Regions from separate parts of the Nonomuraea sp. NPDC003214 genome, predicted to be linked through region 2. Evidence: riboswitches for the same ligand, from Rfam matches in the RefSeq annotation. Region 2 holds a riboswitch; the other holds the start of a gene.

Region 1 (4,747 bases), on a different contig from region 2:
AGACACCGTCGTTGGTGATCGTGGGGGCGCCCCACTTCTTCTCCAGCACGACGTTGCGGCCCTTGGGCCCCAGGGTCACCTTGACGGCGTCGGCGAGCTGGTTCATACCGCGCTCGAGACCGCGCCGGGCGTCCTCGTCAAACGCGATCATCTTGGCTGCCATAAGGCTAGACCTCCCAGACACAGGGTGGCTGCTGCGATCGAGCCGACGCCCGCGACGGCATGTGGGCCCGCAGCTCCTTCGGCGGACCCCATCGTCTCGATCCCAGGGTTGGCACTCTGCGACAGAGAGTGCCAACGAATTGTTTAGCACTCTACCCGGTCGAGTGCAAGCCGACAGCACCCCACCCCAGGTCACGTCGGTACGGCGGGCCCGTGAGCCCGCCGTACGTGAGGGGACGAGAGGTGGCGGTTCGCACGTACTGCGCTGACGTGCGAGCCGCCGGTGCTCACCACGTCAGACCGAGCGGACGGACTCCGCCTGCGGTCCCTTCTGGCCCTGCGTGATCTCGAACTCGACCCGTTGGCCCTGCTCGAGAGACCGATACCCGTCCATCAAGATTGCCGAGTAATGGACGAATACATCCTTACCACCGTCTACCGCGATGAAGCCGTAGCCCTTGTCCGCGTTGAACCACTTGACGGTGCCCTGCGCCACTTCCGACTCCTCTTACTGGGCTCATAGATCCCGCCCATTCCTCCGCGAGACCTACAATCGCCTGACTAATGGATATCAGCCGTACGATCGCACTCGACCATACCTGTGGGAAGGCGTTTGGCAACAGAGTCAATCGGCAAATCGGGTATTTCACCTCACGCTAACTGGTTCAACCTTGTATTTCACAAAAGAGAAGGCGCCCGCATGGGGCGCCTTCTAGAGGGTCGTTCTGGAGATCGGGGGGTTCTCAGCCGCCCGCGACCGCCGGGATGATGGAGATCTGAGTGCCCTCAGGGGCGGGAGTGTCGAGCCCCTCGGCGAAACGGACATCCTCTTCGCCAACGTAAACGTTGACAAAACGACGAATCTTGCCCGATTCATCAAGAATGCGCGCGCCGATGCCCGGGTAGTCGGAGTCGAGCTTGGCAAGCACGTCACGCAGCGTTGCGCCCTCTCCACTCACCTCCGCGTTACCGCCGGTGTAGGTGCGCAGGATGGTGGGAATCCGCACAGAAACGCTCATGGTAAATCTCGCCTTTCCTGGTTGTCAGACAGTCGCGCGGAACGCGTCGAGAGAGGGCCGGATCACGGCCGTGGGGGTGACGTCGGTGACCGCGTCGAGCGTCTTGAGCCCGTCACCGGTGTTGAGCACCACGGTTTCGGCCTCGGGGTCGAGCTGGCCCGTCTCGACGAGCTTCTTCAGCACGCCGACGGTCACACCGCCGGCCGTCTCGGCGAAGATGCCCTCGGTCGAGGCCAGCAGCTTGATCGCGGCGACGATCTCGGCGTCCGTGACGTCCTCCACCGCCCCGCCGGTGCGGCGCGCGATGTCGAGCACGTAGGGGCCGTCGGCGGGGTTGCCGATGGCCAGCGACTTGGCGATGGTGTCGGGCTTGACCGGCTGGACGACGTCGTGGCCGGCCTTGTAGGCGGCCGAGACCGGCGAGCAGCCGAGCGCCTGCGCCCCGAACACCTTGTACGGGCTGTCCTCGACCAGGCCGAGCTGGATGAGCTCCTTGAAACCCTTGTCGATCTTGGTGAGCTGGGAGCCGGAGGCGATCGGGATGACGATCTGCTCGGGCAGCTTCCAGCCGAGCTGCTCGGCGATCTCGTACGCGAGCGTCTTGGAGCCCTCGGCGTAGTAGGGCCGCAGGTTGACGTTGACGAATCCCCACTTGTCGCCCAGCGGGTCGCCGATGAGCTCCGAGCAGAACCGGTTGACCTCGTCGTAGGTGCCGTCGATGCCGATCAGCTTGCCGCCGAACACCCGGGCCATGGCGATCTTCGCCTGCTCCAGGTCGGCGGGGATGAACACGCAGGCCTCCAGGCCGGCCCTGGCGGCGGCGGCCGTCACCGCGCCGGCCAGGTTGCCGGTGGAGGAGCACGACAGCGTGTGGAAGCCGAAGTTGCGGGCCGCCTCGACGGCGATGGCCACCACCCGGTCCTTGAAGGAGTGGGTGGGGTTGCCCGAGTCGTCCTTGACGTACAGGGACTTGATGCCCAGCGCCCGGCCCAGGTTGCCCGCCTTGACGAGCTTGGTCCAGCCGGGGTTCATGTTGGGCTTGGACGCGACGTCGACCGGCACCGGCAGCAGCGAGCGGTAGCGCCAGATGTTGGCCGGGCCCGACTCGATGTCGGCGCGGGTCACGTTCCCGAAGGAGTAGGCCGCCTCGAGCGGCCCGAAACACTCCAGACAGGCGAAGCTGGGGCCCAGCGGGTAGCGGGTGCCGCACTCGCGGCAGGAGAGAGCGACGGCGGGACCGAAGTCGAGCGACATGAAGCGAGGCCTTCCCTCATCTTCGTCCGCGGCCACCCTGACCACGGACCGGAATTGGCACCCTGTCCCGGTCGGCCTCGCAGGTCGCGAGTCACAAGCCGGGAGGGTTGCCGGGGCTTCGCAGGGCCGGTCCCTCCACCCCTCTGGATGAGCAATATTCAGTTGGAGTTGCTGACTCGGACTCTACCCAATCCGAGCCGCGAACTGACCAGTCGTCTCACTTCGCGAGACAACCGGTCTCACCGATAGTCTTCGCCGAGCGCCGCCTGCACGTATTTGCGGGCCTGGTGGATGCGCGACTTGGCCGTGCCGAGCGGGATGTTGAGCTGCTCGGCCACCTCGCTGTAGTCGAGCTGGACGATGTCGCGCAGCACCAGGGCCTGCGCCAGGTCGGGCTTGTCGGCCTCCAGCGCCTCCATCGCGTCGAGCAGGTCGAGCCGCGACCCGGCGATCACGCTGACCCGCCGCACGTCGGGCTTCTGCATAGGCAGCTCGTCGGAGCTCTGCTCCGCCGCCCTGCGCTTCAGCGACCGGTACGTGGTCCGCGCGCAGTTGGCGGTCACGATGTGCAGCCACGTGCTGAACCTGGCGCGCCCCTCGAACCGCCCGATGTTGCGGGCGACGGCCAGCAGGGTGTCCTGAGCCGCCTCCTCCGCGTCCTGGTGGTAGGGCAGGATGCGGGCGCAGTGCCGCAGCACGTCCGGCTCGATCCGGCGCAGGAGCTCGCCGAGTGCGCGATGATCTCCTACGGCGGCCGAGCGGGCGAGTTCTTCGGTTGCCTCATCTAGCGCCATAGCTGGGATCCTAAGGTCGGGAGACACCTCCGTGACATCTCCTCGTCGTAACTCCTGGGAGCGTCGATGAACAGCGTCCTGCTCGCCTCCAACAGAGGCCCGGTCTCGTTCACCGTCTCCGACGACGGCGAGCTGACAATGAGACGCGGCGGCGGCGGTCTGGTGTCGGGGTTGTCCGGAGTCGCCCGGGACGCGGGCGTGCTGTGGGTATGCGCGGCGCTGTCCGACGGCGACCGCAGCGCGGTGCGGCAGGCCCCCGGCGGCCGGCTCGACCAGGCGGGCTACGACACCGGGGCGCTGCGGATGCTCGACATCGCGCCGGCCACCTTCCACCGCGCCTACAACTCGATCGCCAACTCGACGCTCTGGTTCGTCAACCACCTGCTCTACGACATCCCCAACGCGCCGGTGTTCGGCACCAGGTTCCAGCGCGACTGGGAGTCCTACCGCGACTACAACGGCGCGTTCGCGCTGGCGCTGGCCGAGGAGGCGGGCCACGGGGCGCGGGTGATGGTGCAGGACTACCACCTGACGCTGACCCCGGCGATGCTCCGGGCCGAGCGGCCCGACCTGCGCATCGCGCACTTCAGCCACACGCCGTGGGCGCCGCCCGAATACTTCGCGCTGCTGCCCGACGAGGTGGCCCGCGAAGTCCTGGAGGGCATCCTGGGCGCCGATCACGCCGGGTTCCTCACCGGGCGGTGGGCGGAGGCGTTCATGGACTGCTGCGCGGTCCTGCTCGGCGCCGAGGTCGACGGCGCGGCCCGTACGGTCACGCACGAGGGGCGCGTCACCCGGATCGGCGTCCACGGGCTGGGCGTCGACGGCAAGGCGCTGTGGGCGCGGGCCGGGGAGCCCGACGTCGAGTCGCACATGGCCGCGCTGCGCGAGCAGGTCGGCGACCGCAGGCTGATCGTCCGCATCGACCGCACGGAGCTGTCGAAGAACATCGTGCGCGGTCTGCTCGCCTACCGCGAGTTCCTGGACGCGCATCCGGAGTGGCACGGCCGGGTGGTGCACCTGGCGTTCGCCTACCCGAGCCGCCACGACCTGCCCGAATACCGCGAGTACACCGCCTCGGTGCAGCGCTGCGCGCAGGAGATCGAGGACGCCTACGCCACCGAGGACTGGGACCCGCTGATCCTCAACGTCAACGACGACTACCCGCGCTCGCTGGCCGCCTACAGGATGGCCGACGTGCTGCTGGTCAATCCGATCCGCGACGGCATGAACCTGGTGGCCAAGGAGGGCCCGGTGCTGTCGCCGCGCTGCGCGCTGGTGCTGTCGCGGGAGGCGGGCGCGGCGGCCGAGCTGGGCGCCGACGCGCTGCTGGTCAACCCCTACGACGTCAGCGGCACGGCCGGCGCGCTGCACCGGGCGCTGGTGATGCCCGAGGAGGAGCGGACGCGCCGCCGGGCCCGGCTGGAGGCGGCGGCCACGGCCCTGCCGCCGCAGCGCTGGCTGGCCGCCCAGCTCGACGCGCTGGGCTGACGGGTCACCGCCAGTCGGCGTTGCGCA
Region 2 (4,747 bases):
CGATATTCAGGATCATGTCCTCGGTGGCCAGCTCCTTGGCCCCGGCACCGATTCCGACCACGCGTTCCGTCATACGGCCCATGCTGCCACCGGCGGGTCGGTCAAGGAACGGTATGGGGGTGCATCGCTGGTCCAGCCAGGGGGATGAGTACTGGAAACGGGGGAGAAAAGACCATGAAAAGGGTTGTGTTCGACATCGCCGCCCTGATCGCACGGGTGGTGATCGGCGTCATCTTCCTGGCGCACGGGCTGCAGAAATGGCAGGCCGGGCTGGGCGCCACGAGCGGCATGTTCGCCGAGTCGGGCGTGCCGATGCCGCAGCTCGCCGCCGCGTTCGTCACGGTGGCCGAGACGGTCGGCGGCATCCTGCTGATCCTCGGCCTGCTGGTGCGGCCGGCCGCGCTGGTGCTGCTCATCGGCATGATCGGCGCGGCTGTGTTCGTGCACGCGCCGAACGGCATCTTCGTCCAGCAGGGCGGCTGGGAGCTCGTCGGAGCGCTCGGCGCGGCGTCGCTGCTGTTCCTGGCGCTGGGCGGGGGACGCTTCGGCCTCGACGGGATTCTCGGCGCCGTGTACAGGCGCCGGGCCGAGCGGCGGGCGGCCGAGCGGGACGCCGCGGCGGGCGCCACGACGACCGTGGACCGGCCGGCGCCCGACACGAAGGCCGCCTACCCGGACGAACGGCACTCGGTGCCCCGGCAGCCCGCCGAGCACGAGCGCACGCAGGCGGCTGACTACGACCGCACGCAGGCGAGCGAGTACGACCGCACGCAGGCGGCCGGCTACGACCGCACGCAGGCCGCCGAGCCCGCCGAGCGTCCGCACCCGGCCGAGCACCGGCCGGGCGGGCTGAGCGAGGAGGACATGCGCGACGTGGACGCGGTGGTGAACGACCAGCCGACGCGCCCGAAGCCGCCGAACCGCTGAGACCTAGCGGCTGACCAGGTCACGCAGCGCGCCGACCAGCCGGTCGACGTGCTCCTGGGTGGTGCCGATGCCGATGGAGGCGCGCACCGCCGAGGCCGTGTCGTCCTCGCAGCCGCCGTCGGCGGTGCCGAGCAGGTGCCGGACGAACGGGTGGGCGCAGAACTTCCCGTCCCGCACGCCGATGCCGTACTCGCTCGACAGCGCCTCGGCGACCTCGCGCGCGCTGTAGCCGTCGACGGTGAACGACACGATGCCCACGCGCGGGTGCTCCGGCCCCCACAGCGACAGCTCCCGTACGCCCTCGATGCCGGCGAGGCCGGCGCGCAGCCGGGCGATCAGCCGCTCCTCCTCGCGCAGCAGCGGCGTCCAGCCGGTGGCGGTGAGGGCGTCGCAGGCGGCGGCCAGCGCGATCGCGCCGAGCACGTTCGGGGTCCCGGCCTCGTGCCGGGGCTCGGCGTCGTCGTGCCACTCGGTGCTCTCCCCGACCGAGCGCACCGCGCCGCCGCCCTTCAGGTACGGCGTGCCCGCCGACAGCCAGTCGCGCCGGCCGACCAGCACGCCGGCGCCGAACGGCGCGTACAGCTTGTGGCCGGAGAAGGCCACGTAGTCGAGGTCGAGCGCGGTCAGGTTGACCGGCCGGTGGGGCACGAGCTGGGCGGCGTCGACGAGGATGCGGGCGCCGTGCCGGTGCGCGATGTGGGCCAGCGCGGCGATGGGCCACAGCTCGCCGGTGACGTTGGAGGCGGCGGTGACGACGAGCAGCTTGGGCCCGTCGATCGCGGCCAGCGCGTCGTCGGCGGCGCGCACGGCCTCGCCGGGGAAGGCGGGCGGGGCCAGCCGCACGGCGTCAGGCCAGGGCAGCAGCGAGGCGTGGTGCTCGGTGTCGAAGACGACCACGGTGGTGCCCTCGGGCAGGCAGCCGGCCAGCAGGTTCGTGGCGTCGGTGGTGTTGCGGGTGAAGATGACGGCGTCGTCGGTGCGGGCGCCGACGAAGGCCCGTACGGTGTGGCGGGCCTGCTCGTAGCGGGCGGTGGTGAGCTGGGAGGCGTAGCCCGCGCCGCGGTGGACGCTGGAGTAGGCCGGGAGCGCGGCGGCGACGGCGGCGCTGACCGGCTCCAGACAGGGGGCGCTGGCCGCGTAGTCGAGGTTGGCGTAGCCGACGAGCTTGCCGCCCTTGACCGGCACTTCCAGGTCGGCGCCGACGACGGCGGGGATGGCGCGGGCCTGCTGGACGGGGGCCGGCTTCTCGGCGGCGGTGGTGCGGGCGGCGTTGAAGATCGTCAGGGTGGACACGGCGAACCTCCTCGGGGTCATCGGACCCCTGGAGCAGCCAGTGAGCCCGCGCTTGCCCGCCACACCTCGTGACGGACCAGGTCTTCACCCGGGGCACCCCGCCGCGGACGCGAGGGTTGCCGGCCAGCGAGCCGGGGCTTGGCGCTGGCACTCATGACCTACGTCGGCACTATAACCGACACCCACCCGTAAAACGCAACCGCGAACTTATCGGCCCGTTGACTCGTTGCTTCCTCGACATCCCCCGATAGCAGGAGGTAATCGATGTTGGACTGGGTGGCAGATCCCCAGATCTGGATAGGGTTCTTCACCCTTGTGGCCCTGGAGATCGTGCTGGGCATCGACAACATCATCTTCATTTCCATCCTGGCAGGAAAGCTGCCGCCGGAGCAGCGGGACAGGGCGCGGGTGCTCGGCCTGGCGGCGGCCCTGATCAGCCGGCTGCTCCTGCTGCTGGCCCTGTCGTGGGTGGTGCGGCTCACGGAGCCGCTGTTCGAGGTGCTGGGGCAGGAGATATCGGGACGGGACCTGATCCTGCTGCTGGGCGGGCTGTTCCTGCTCGCCAAGAGCGTCACCGAGATCGGCCACACGATGGACGTGGGCGAGAAGGACGGCAAGAAGGCCGTCGCGGCGTCGTTCGCCTCGGTGATCGCGCAGATCATGGTGCTGGACGTGGTGTTCTCGCTCGACTCGGTGATCACCGCGGTCGGCATGGTGGACGAGCTCGGCGTGATGATCGCGGCGGTGGTCGTGGCGGTGCTGGTGATGCTGTTCGCCTCCGGGCCGATCAGCCGGTTCGTCGACACGCATCCGAGCATCAAGATGCTGGCGCTGGCGTTCCTGGTGCTGATCGGTGTGGTGCTCATCGCCGAGGGGCTGGACCAGCACATCCCGAAGGGCTACATCTACTTCGCGATGGCGTTCTCGGTCATCGTGGAGCTGCTCAACATCCGGGTGAGGAGCAGGCGGGCGAAAGCTTCTAGTATTGAATAGTGCGCTTTGACCCGTGGAATCCGGATTTCGTCGCTCACCCGTACGGCGTCTACGCCGAGCTGAGGCGCGAGGCGCCGGTGAGCTTCTTCGAGCCGACCGGCCAGTGGCTGGTCGCCCGGCACGCCGACGTGAACGCCCTGCTCAGGGATCGCCGCCTGGGCAGGTCGTACCTGCACGTGGCGACGCACGAGGAGTTCGGCAAGGAGCCCGAGCCGGAGTTCCAGGAGCCGTTCTGGCGGGTGATCCGCGCCGGCATGCTCGACGTGGAGCCGCCGGTGCACACCCGGCTGCGCCGCCTCGTCTCCAAGGCGTTCACGCCCCGCATGGTCGAGTCGCTGCGCCCCCGGGTGCGGGCGATCGCCGAGGGCCTGGTCGACGCGTACGTGGAGCGGGGCGGCGGTGACCTGATCGCCGAGGTGGCCGAGCCGCTGCCGGTGACGGTGATCGCCGAGATGCTCGGCATCCCCGACGCCGACCGCCACCTGCTGCGCCCCTGGTCGGCCGACATCTGCGGGATGTACGAGCTGAACCCGTCGGAGCAGGCGCAGCACACCGCCGTCAGGGCGGCGTCGGAGTTCGCGGCGTATCTGAAGGAGCTGGCCCGCGAGCGCAAGGAGCGGCCCGGCGACGACCTGATCAGCGCGCTCGCGGCGATCGACGAGCTGACCGAGGACGAGCTGGTCGGCACCTGCGTGCTGCTGCTCAACGCCGGTCACGAGGCCACGGTGAACGTGACGGGCAACGGCTGGTGGTCGCTGTTCCGCAACCCGGGCGAGCTGGCGCGGCTGCGCGCCGACCGCTCGCTGCTGCCGACGGCCGTCGAGGAGCTGATGCGCTGGGACACGCCGCTGCAGATGTTCGAGCGCTGGGTGCTGGAGGACATCGAGGTCGGCGGCGTCGCCATCCCGCGCGGCGTGGAGGTGGCGCTGCTGTTCGGCTCGGCCAACCGCGACCCCGAGGTGTTCGACGACCCGGAGCGGCTGGACGTGGGCCGGGTGGACAACCCGCACATCTCCTTCGGCGCGGGCATCCACTTCTGCCTGGGCGCGCCGCTGGCCAGGATCGAGCTCATCGAGTCGTTCGGCGCCCTGCTGGAGCGGGCGCCGAAGCTGGAGCTGGTCCGCGAGCCGGTGTGGAAGCCCGGGTACGTGATCCGCGGCCTGGAGTCGCTGGACCTCAGCGTCGCCTGACCGGCTCGGGCCATTCCACCGGTTCTGGTCGTTTTCACCGGCTCTGGCTGAGCCAGCCGAACCCGCCGAGGCCCCCCGGATCGATCAGCTCCGCCTCCTCGGAGGCGCGGGCCAGCGCGCGCAGATAACCCCGCGGATCGGTGCGGGCCAGGTCGAGGGGCGGGCGGTCGCCAGTGATGCCCAGAGCGCGCAGCGCGGCCCGCTGTGTGGACAAGCCTGTGGATATCCCGCCGGCCTTGCGGCCCGCCTCGGCGCACGCGTCGAGCGCGACGTGGGCCGTGATGTCGCAGGTGCCGTCGGGTACGGGCGAGACGACCGCTCCGTCACGGTATCCGGTGAGCGTG

What was found. A riboswitch is a leader RNA that binds a small molecule or an ion and turns the genes downstream of it on or off. The one in region 2 is predicted to bind S-adenosylmethionine.
Region 1: it holds a riboswitch for S-adenosylmethionine, as region 2 does, so the genes downstream of both, thrC (threonine synthase) here and ACWDXC_RS28265 (aminotransferase class V-fold PLP-dependent enzyme) in region 2, are expected to answer to the same signal.

What each region holds. Positions count from the first base shown of each region.
Region 1 covers NZ_JBSFSX010000014.1:27,958-32,704, reverse strand. Annotated here, with positions in the region: gene groL (chaperonin GroEL) at 1-163, opposite strand, end outside; gene ACWDXC_RS35745 (cold-shock protein) at 458-658, opposite strand; gene ACWDXC_RS35740 (MoaD/ThiS family protein) at 906-1,181, opposite strand; gene thrC (threonine synthase) at 1,206-2,435, opposite strand; SAM riboswitch class I at 2,449-2,589, opposite strand; gene ACWDXC_RS35730 (RNA polymerase sigma factor) at 2,675-3,229, opposite strand; gene ACWDXC_RS35725 (alpha,alpha-trehalose-phosphate synthase (UDP-forming)) at 3,296-4,720, shown strand; gene ACWDXC_RS35720 (hypothetical protein) at 4,725-4,747, opposite strand, start outside.
Region 2 covers NZ_JBSFSX010000009.1:71,869-76,615, forward strand. Annotated here, with positions in the region: gene ACWDXC_RS28255 (NADH-quinone oxidoreductase subunit D) at 1-73, opposite strand, end outside; gene ACWDXC_RS28260 (DoxX family protein) at 175-927, shown strand; gene ACWDXC_RS28265 (aminotransferase class V-fold PLP-dependent enzyme) at 931-2,220, opposite strand; SAM riboswitch class IV at 2,264-2,379, opposite strand; gene ACWDXC_RS28270 (TerC family protein) at 2,497-3,213, shown strand; gene ACWDXC_RS28275 (cytochrome P450) at 3,213-4,403, shown strand; gene ACWDXC_RS28280 (SAM-dependent methyltransferase) at 4,438-4,747, opposite strand, start outside.